4 regions of the Anaerobacillus sp. 63XJN7_5_ISO-PGPR-S23-430 genome follow, and region 2 is predicted to be linked to each of the others. Evidence: riboswitches for the same ligand, from Rfam matches in the RefSeq annotation. Region 2 holds a riboswitch; each other region holds the start of a gene.

Region 1 (2,199 bases), 750 kb from region 2:
TTGTCATTATGACGATTTTCATTGCCGCTGCTTTTGGAATGGCTGTATCAAAAGGATACAGTGTCAAACATACTGTCGATCCGTTGCCTGAGGAGCAGCATAACGAAACGACAGAGAAAGAGGTTACTGATGAACGGACAGAACAGAAGTAATATAGAACCAGGGAAAACTGTAGATATCGTCTTGAAACAAGATCAGCGTTCAGGGAAAACGACAAGAGGTGTTGTAAAAGATATCCTGACTAAATCCCCCACCCATCCGCATGGTATCAAAGTACGTCTAGAAGATGGACAGGTTGGTCGCGTCAAATCGATTTTATCGTAAGCTGAATTCATAAAAATAACCCCCGGCTGATTTTCAGTCCGGGGGTTCATCTTTATTATTGTTTTAACGCCATCCAACTATCAAGGTAATGTATGGAAAAACCTTGTACTGAAGAGGAATGCTCATATGCAGTCTTTACTTTGAGAAGTTCCTTTATCATGACTGCTTCTCCCTCTTCAAAGAATGAAATGTAGGAAGCTTCTGACGTTTGCCCTGTCTCTACACCAACGGAGATTTTCTTGCCATATTTTTCAGCTAAAGCTATCTCATTGCTAATAAGAGCAACAATTCCATTTGCACCATCAGCACGATCACGGTAAGCCATTAATGTAGTCACATCCGCCGTTTGAATAATCCACTCAGCTAAATTGCCCGATCCATACCGATTGTTGTAAGATTGTTCGTCAAACCAAAAAGGAGTGTCGACACCAAACGATAATCCAAGACTCATCGCACGAGTTTTTCCATCTGATAAACGGTCTTGATAGAAAGCAATCGTTTTTTGATAACTATTCGTCCAGCCAGAATGAAGATAAGGTTCTATATCAAGATGAACACCACTAAACTTTTGATTCTCTGTCGCATTAGCTTGATAGGAATCCAACCAGTTAAATAAGTTCGCCTGATATGTAGCACCATTTCTTGTAGCCCAATTTGGTGCCCCATCTAGAGCATGTACACGAATACCTTTGGATGTCGCATTTCCAATAAATGATTCATAAGAAGATGCCATTACTGAACGATTTATTTGCAAGTAAGCATCGGTTACTTGTTTCTCCTCCATAAACTGAAGGAACTCATTTGATTTCGTTTCAATGTCCCTTGTGTTCCAAATCCATGTAGCAAGAGAAGTGTCCATTTCTATCGCCTCAGCTTTCCCCTCAGGCAAAACCATTATCTGCACAAAAAAGCCCAGTATAAAAAAGAGAATTCCAACAGCAACCGATACATTCTTCACATGTACGCTCTCCTTTTTTTCAACCCAGAGCTCAAAAAGGAGCCTGGCGGTTTGGCAACCATTCGCATTCATGCGGGCAGGCCCATAACTTTGCGTCCCTGCTTTTCAACAGGTTTGCCTTTTTCAGTTTTATATTCCAACTACTTTTATTATCGGCAATAAATAATAAAGAGTTTAGCTTTTTTTGTAGATTGTGTGAAGTAAATGCTCAATGGTGCTAATACTTGAATGTACTAACAATCGCTCATTTCATGGTATGAAATAACAAAGGTAACCTTTAAACAAACGTTTGATTAAACTGGTAGCAATTGTGAAGGAGTATCAATATAAAAGAGTTTTAATTCATGCAATGCTCTTGTACATCCTACATATAGTAATTTCGCATCTGTTGCATGTGGACTATAATTATCTTCGTTAGCATTTGCCAATATAACTCCATCGAATTCTAATCCTTTAGTAAGATAGATTGGCACAATTGATAGTCCCCCTTCATAAGATCGATCATCCGCAGTAATGAGATGCAACTTCTCATCATACCTACTAAGATTGTCATACAAATCATGACATTCCTCTTCGCTCCTACCAACAATCGCTACTGTATTCATACCTCTCTCTTTCATTTCTTTAGCTGATTTTAACAAGCTACTAACATGCCTCTTCTTATCTATTTTGCTTATTTCGACTTTCTTTCCACTTCGAAAAACAGGCACAGCCGGTTGAACCGGTATATCCGCATGAGCTATCACTTCATTCGCAAATTCAATAATTTCTAAAGTCGATCGATAACTTTGTTCAAGTTCCATATAAAGGTCTTTACCGTTGAAAAGCACTCTAAATTCTTCCCAGCTATGAATGCCCTTATATGAATGAATGCCCTGTGCCAAATCCCCTAATATTGTAAAAGATTGACTTCGATT
Region 2 (2,199 bases):
ACTTAACCGTGCGAATAAGCCCTTCTTCTTCTAATCCTCTTAAGGCCTCTCGAACAGGAACCTGGCTTATTCCAAACTTCTTTGCTACTTCTGTTTCCACTATTCGATCTCCAGGCTTTAGATTGTTTAAAATAATATCATCTCTTAAATTTTTTTTAACTTTATCCTTTAAGGAGACTAACGATTGTTTACTTGGTTTTCGTTCTTCCATTTTTCCCAACCCTTTTCAAATAGTATTAAAAGCTTTTACATTGTAACGAGTAAAAAATGTTTATAAATGATGTTTCAAATTATATATAATACCATTATATATAATTTGAAACATCATTATAAGAGAATTAAAAAAAGAGACCCGTTAAGGTCCCTATTGCTGGTTTTCAGTTTCATCATTCGGTTGCTTTTCAGTGTCGTCCATGTCCCCTTCATCCATGTTACCATCTTCATCTTTATCGCCTTCTTCTGAACCATCCTTATTCATTGTATCATCGTCTTCCTGATCAATCGTTCCATCGTCTTCGTTAACATTCTCTTCATCTTCTGGTGTATCTTCTTGCATTTCGGGATCTTCTACCGGTCCTTCTTCTTCATTTGCATTCGAACAAGCCGCAATACTCAGGGAAAGAAACATCGTCATCAGTAACAACATCCACTTTTTCATAGAAAAACCTCCATCGTTGTAATAGTCCTATTTTGACCATCTCAAGTGGATGTATGTATTTTCCTAACACCAAATTTAAAAAAAGCTATTTATTTACAAAAAAAGTCATATATTTTTGATATTTTTTACAAATTACAACACATTTCGTAGGTTTAATGGCCTATTATAATAGTAGGATTTTCATAAATATATGATGGATCGTACAAAGTATCCTCCAGAAAAGGGCAACCATTTTTGAAAAAAAGTGGGCGCAAAGTAAACAGATCTAAGGAAGCTTGTTGATAGAAGGCTTCTATGATGGCTGAACTACCTGGAAAGAGTTTAAGGAGGAGTTACATGGGCGTACATACGGAAGAAAATCTGGACGAGGAATGGATTAAATTAATGAAAGAAGCGAAGGAATTGGGCATCAAAATTTCTGAAATCAAAGCGTTTCTCAAAAATGAGGGAATGTAACCTGAACGAAAGCGGCGGAACGGACGCCGCTTTCGTTCTATTTACGGAACAATAACATACTGGTATAATTACATACAATCAAAGAATTTTGTCGAAGCATCGGAGGGATACACGTGATAGGTGAAGAAGTAAAGAAGTATCGTTTACGCAAAGGGTTATCTCTTTCAGAATTAGCGGAACGTGCGAATGTGGCCAAGTCATATCTGAGTTCAATTGAACGAAATATACAATCAAATCCCTCTATCCAATTCCTAGATAAAATATCTAATGTTCTTGATGTTTCGGTAGAGGTACTACTTCAGGGAGATGATCCTATTCATCAGAGTGAGTTAGACTCGGAATGGAAAAAGATCGTTAAAGAAGCAATGGAGTCTGGTATAAGTAAGGACCAGTTCAGGGAGTTTCTGGAGTTTAATAAGTGGCGTGCCAAACAGGGATCTGATCAATAAATTGTTTTTTTAAGAGCCGACATCTTCCAGTAGGCTCTTATCTATTTAGTTAACAGGATATATACCTAATAGCCGTGGATACACAATATGAAAGAATATAATGTTGAAGCCACGATTAATAAAATCCGTATTAAACCGGATTTAAAGTGATGAAATTTTAAAAGTAAGGCGATCAAAAAAAGAGACAAACCTATTTATACATTAGGATAACAAGTGGATCCATTTGAAATAGCATTCGCATTAATGGATTCACTTCTCCGATCCATCCATTTTGAACTCCACAATATGTGATAAATCCATCAAGAGCGTTAATCCATGCTAAATAAATAACAAAAAACTGCTCCTACGTTTTCCCTTTATTCATAATGAGACGATATATTTTGGTTTTGTATAATCTCCCTAAGTTCATCGTACATTTTCTGTTCATCTCGGATTATTCCTTTGATGTCTTGTTCTTTATTTTCAAGTCCGTGGATTTTCTCTAGAATAAAAGATAAATCGCACTTCCCTTTATATTCGTCATTGATGTAGAGTTTGGCGATCTGTTTATCAACCGCAATGATTTTAATCCTCTTCCCTAAAATATAAGAGACAAAAGTCCCTTCCCCTAATTTGATCACCATCATTCCTCCTTAT
Region 3 (2,199 bases), 1.9 Mb from region 2:
TTGAACATTTTTAAAGTTTACAAAGATTCCCTGCGCCGTTTCTGGGCGAAGGTAAATTTCACTCGTGCTCGATTTAGTTACACCTTGATGGGTTTTAAACATAAGATCAAATTGACGAATTTCTGTGAAATCTTCACTGCCACACTCAGGGCAAGTAATATGATTTTCTTTCATCAAACGCTCCATTTCTTCAAATGAAAGGCCGTCTGCAATCATGTCCTCTTCATCAGTAGAAAGAGCGTCCTCAATTAATTTATCTGCACGATGACGTGTTTTACAGCTTTTGCAATCAATTAAAGGATCATTGAAATTACCTAAATGACCTGAAGCTTCCCACGTTTTTGGATTCATTAGAATGGCGGCATCTAGACCACTGTTATAAGGTGATTCTTGAACAAACTTCTTCCACCATGCATCTTTAATATTTTTCTTAAGTTCTACACCAAGTGGTCCATAATCCCACGTATTTGCTAGTCCACCGTAAATATCAGAACCAGGGAAAATAAATCCTCTGTGCTTTGATACTGAAACGATCTGATCCATTGAAATTGTCATGTCATTCTCTCCTTTTTTCTCAATCAATATAAAAAGCTCCCAATCCATGGACAAAAAATGTCCAGGGACGAGAGCTTATGCACCCGCGGTTCCACCCTAGTTGATGCAAATAAGGCATCCACTTTGAGAAACGTAACTCCAGACTGCCGTTTCATCAGACCTCGTTCGGGCTTCCACCGTCCCCGAATCGCTAAAGTCAAGGTTATTCTGACTACTATTTATCCTTCATAGTTAGTATGGTTTATGTATGCAATTGATATGACATATGATACAAAAAATATTGCCCTAAAGTCAAGGATTATTCATTTCACACCGTATTTGCTTTCATCAAAGCTTATCACAAAAAAACGACCTTAAAGGTCGTCATTCATTTATGTATATTCATAGATGTCGGTTTTTGTCTTGTCTTAAGAATGCCTGTACCTCTTCTTTCTTCAATCCAAGTTCCCTGGCAGCCCTCATGAGAATAACCCATTCTTGATCAAGTACCTTCTTAGGCTTAGGTTTCGCCATGGTCATTCTTTTCTCCTCCTTCTTGGGTTTTCCAGGAGGACCAGCCGTCATCGTTGGAGAACCAACATTAGACCTGTGTCTTTGCGTCCCACCCTTTAGGATGGTTTGCCCTTGTCTGGAGAATTCAGAAATGACACATTCCGACCTTAAACTTACAAAACACACAACTTTTTAGTGAATAAATGCGATTATCGAGAAGTTTGACGTTATATGCTACTAATATACCAGTTATCTGATGAAAATTCAAAATATTTTTAAATTTTCATTTCTATTTCTAACATCCTAGGATTTCACTCATATCCTAACTGTATTCCCTGAATATATTTTTCACAAAGGAAGAGTGATATGCAGAGAAATCATATTAGTACCGCCTGGAGCGGCAAACATGTTGTACTACTTCGTTGTGAACCCACCTCTAGTACCGTAAAAACCATGTATAAAAGTCTTCATGCCCCAACAGAACCATTACATCCCCATTGTAGTGAGACACTTTCTACTTACCTTAGCATTGGATATACAGTTGCATTTGTTCATTCATTAATCGACGGCTCCATTGAATATGTTCTAACAAAATAAAAGAAGGTTGCCTTCGCAACCTTCTCTTTTGTTTAGAATTGACTTAAATATTCTTTCACCTGATCTGGATTTTTGGTATTCGCACTATGCAAGTGACCAATCTTTTTGCCGTCTTTATAGACAAGAAGGCTCGGGATACCCATAACATCATTTTCCTCTGTAATTTCAGGGAATTGTTCAATATCGATTTGAGCCCATTGTTTTTCATGATGAGCATTCATTATATCATCAATAAAAAAGTCAAGGCGCTTGCAATCCGGGCACCAGTTAGCTTCATATTTTAGAATGGATACGTCATTATTGTTAATGAATGACTGATAAGAATCAGCTGTTTCAATCTTCTTCATGATTATCTCTCCTTCACCTATATCTTCATTAACAATTATATCGAAATAATCATTGAATGTCTGTAAGAAAGATTACGTTATTTCACACTAAGATAGTGCAAACTGAAAAGCTGTTCTTGATCAGTCCATGTTTTCATTGATGTGAAACCTGAATTCTCTGCTAACAGTTTAAATTCCTCTAGACTATATTTATAGGAATTCTCCGTAT
Region 4 (2,199 bases), 1.4 Mb from region 2:
TCAACAAAGATCATTCCTTTCAATAATAATTAACTTTTTTATCTCACTTTAAATCTACCACTTCCTAAAAAATGCAAACATATGTAAGCGTATTAACAGTAAATTTATTTGTGAAGGGAGATGAAATCAATTAGAATTCATCAAAAAAAGCTTATTGGCCAGTTGTGACCAGATAAGCTTTTTTTATATAGCGTCATGAGAGGCTGTCTCATCAAGTGAAATTGGCGATTTGTTCGTAACACTCCGTACGTGTTTGGGGAGGATTGATGCCTCTTCGGATGATTTCGCTCGTTAACATTTCAATAAAAGCTTCATCTAATTGAAGAGTATACGCATCACAAAATGCAATTAGTAAATCCTTAGTTGATAAGAGTCGCAATCTATTCGCCCTCCCTATTGTATTTGGTTTTGTTTAAACGGTTATTGAATAGCGCTGCTTAATTTTGACGTTTGGTATAATCAAAATAATGAAGCAGAACCTTTTTCCCTTTTAGCCGTTTTTCCAAATAAGAGATAAACAAGGAGGTAGTGGATGGCTCATAGAAGTTATTCCGATGAACGTTAATTTCATGAATGGCTGATTGGTCAGAACGTTTTGGACGATAAGCTCGATCAGACGTCATCGCAATGAAGCTATCGATGACTCGAAGAATCGAAACAAATCGAGGAATTTGCTCATATTGTAATTGATAAGGATAGCCAGTACCATCGCTATTCTCATGATGATTTAGTATAAGAGACGGCTCAATATCAATCTCTGGAAAATCATTAAGTAGCTCTATTCCAAACTCTGGATGCCGCTCGACATACTCTTTCTCATAAAGGGTTAGTGGGCTCTTTTTTTGAAGAATTTCTGTTGGGACAAGTAGTTTACCGATGTCATGTAGCAAAACAGACTCAAGAAAGCGCCGTTTCAACAGTGATCGGAAATTGTAATGCAAACAGAAATCAATAAAGTAGCTCGTAGTTTGTACTGAATGGAGAAAGCTATGAGGGTCGTGACGTCTTAGGAGTTCCATCATTCGCAGTGTGTGTGATGAAAATAAATTAGCGTGCCCGTACAATGTACACTTTTCCATGTTCATTCTCCTTTTTAAGGAGCCGGTTGCACTACTTGCTCCCTATCACTCAAGTGCCCAGGCTAGAATGATAGTTCATCGCATTCTCTTTTTTTGTGGTTCTCTTACTGAGGTATCTTGACATAAGGATATACTTATATAATAAATACCATAAAAAGGTGAATTTGTTAACTGTTTTCTTTGATTTTTCAGTTTTTTTATTTGGAACGCCAATGAAAGGAGATTGGGAAATGAATTCTGACGTACTAATTGTTGGCGCAGGTCCTACGGGTCTTGTATTAGCACTCCACCTAGCGAAATATGGAGTTTCATTTCGGATCATCGAGAAAAATGAGGGACCCGGAGAAGCATCGCGTGCGCTAATTGTACACGCTAGAACCCTAGAATTTTATAACCAAATGGGCTTCGCAGAAGAAGTCATCCACCGGGGGATTAAAGTGAAGTCTATCCAATTTCGAGAAGGAATGAAAGCAAAAGCCAACATCAATTTTCACGATCTTGGAAAAGGATTAAGTCCTTTCCCATTTGCCCTAAGCTATCCGCAAGATGACCACGAGCAGCTGCTAATTAACAAATTAGCCGACGAAGGCGTTGAGGTAGAATGGAAGACAGAGTTGGTTTCATTTATGGATGAAGGGGACCATGTTCAAGCTGTTATTAAAAAAGATAATAAGGAAGAGCGGAGTGAGTTTTCATATATATGCGGGTGTGATGGGGCACACAGTACCGTTCGAAGAGAACTTGCTTTTGATTTTCCAGGTGGAACGTATGAGGAACGTTTTTTTGTGGCGGATGTTAAAGCGAACACTGGCCAGTTATCTGAAAGTAGTTTAAATGTGTATTTAGATTCTGACACCTTTTACCTGTTCATGCCAGTTAGAAGCACGGGAATGGAGCGGATTATTGGAATAGTTCCTCACAATTTAACCGATCAAAGCTCAGTTGCGTTCAAGGATTTCCAGTCGCTGATCGAGCAGAGAACAGGCTTAACGATTCAGCATGTGAACTGGTTCCAAACGTACAAAGTCCATCATCGCGTTAGCAGTCACTTTAGAAAAGGACGTGCCTTTATTGCCGGAGATGCTGGACACATTCATAGCCCGGCTGGCGGACAGGGCAT

Evidence for each region. A riboswitch is a leader RNA that binds a small molecule or an ion and turns the genes downstream of it on or off. The one in region 2 is predicted to bind cyclic di-GMP.
Region 1: another riboswitch for cyclic di-GMP. It lies ahead of AC0VYJ_RS02395 (amidase); the one in region 2 lies ahead of AC0VYJ_RS20540 (anti-repressor SinI family protein).
Region 3: another riboswitch for cyclic di-GMP. It lies ahead of AC0VYJ_RS11205 (anti-repressor SinI family protein); the one in region 2 lies ahead of AC0VYJ_RS20540 (anti-repressor SinI family protein).
Region 4: another riboswitch for cyclic di-GMP. It lies ahead of AC0VYJ_RS06130 (HD-GYP domain-containing protein); the one in region 2 lies ahead of AC0VYJ_RS20540 (anti-repressor SinI family protein).

What each region holds. Positions count from the first base shown of each region.
Region 1 is NZ_CM149686.1:451,024-453,222, reverse strand. Features, by position in the region: gene ytzI (YtzI protein) at 1-152, shown strand, start outside; gene AC0VYJ_RS02400 (YwbE family protein) at 130-324, shown strand; gene AC0VYJ_RS02395 (amidase) at 380-1,282, opposite strand; cyclic di-GMP riboswitch class I at 1,325-1,411, opposite strand; gene AC0VYJ_RS02390 (HelD family protein) at 1,576-2,199, opposite strand, start outside.
Region 2 is NZ_CM149686.1:3,999,457-4,001,655, forward strand. Features, by position in the region: gene AC0VYJ_RS20530 (GntR family transcriptional regulator) at 1-211, opposite strand, end outside; gene AC0VYJ_RS20535 (hypothetical protein) at 365-658, opposite strand; cyclic di-GMP riboswitch class I at 872-972, shown strand; gene AC0VYJ_RS20540 (anti-repressor SinI family protein) at 995-1,114, shown strand; gene AC0VYJ_RS20545 (helix-turn-helix domain-containing protein) at 1,228-1,563, shown strand; gene AC0VYJ_RS20550 (DUF5658 family protein) at 1,754-1,891, opposite strand; gene AC0VYJ_RS20555 (hypothetical protein) at 1,920-2,183, opposite strand; gene AC0VYJ_RS20560 (anti-repressor SinI family protein) at 2,196-2,199, opposite strand, start outside.
Region 3 is NZ_CM149686.1:2,083,882-2,086,080, reverse strand. Features, by position in the region: gene AC0VYJ_RS11210 (glycine--tRNA ligase) at 1-555, opposite strand, end outside; gene AC0VYJ_RS11205 (anti-repressor SinI family protein) at 937-1,074, opposite strand; cyclic di-GMP riboswitch class I at 1,100-1,188, opposite strand; gene AC0VYJ_RS11200 (hypothetical protein) at 1,414-1,644, shown strand; gene AC0VYJ_RS11195 (thioredoxin family protein) at 1,677-1,991, opposite strand; gene egtD (L-histidine N(alpha)-methyltransferase) at 2,069-2,199, opposite strand, start outside.
Region 4 is NZ_CM149686.1:1,125,236-1,127,434, forward strand. Features, by position in the region: gene AC0VYJ_RS06120 (aldo/keto reductase) at 1-4, opposite strand, end outside; gene sda (sporulation histidine kinase inhibitor Sda) at 212-379, opposite strand; gene AC0VYJ_RS06130 (HD-GYP domain-containing protein) at 438-1,079, opposite strand; cyclic di-GMP riboswitch class II at 1,091-1,174, opposite strand; gene AC0VYJ_RS06135 (FAD-dependent oxidoreductase) at 1,310-2,199, shown strand, end outside.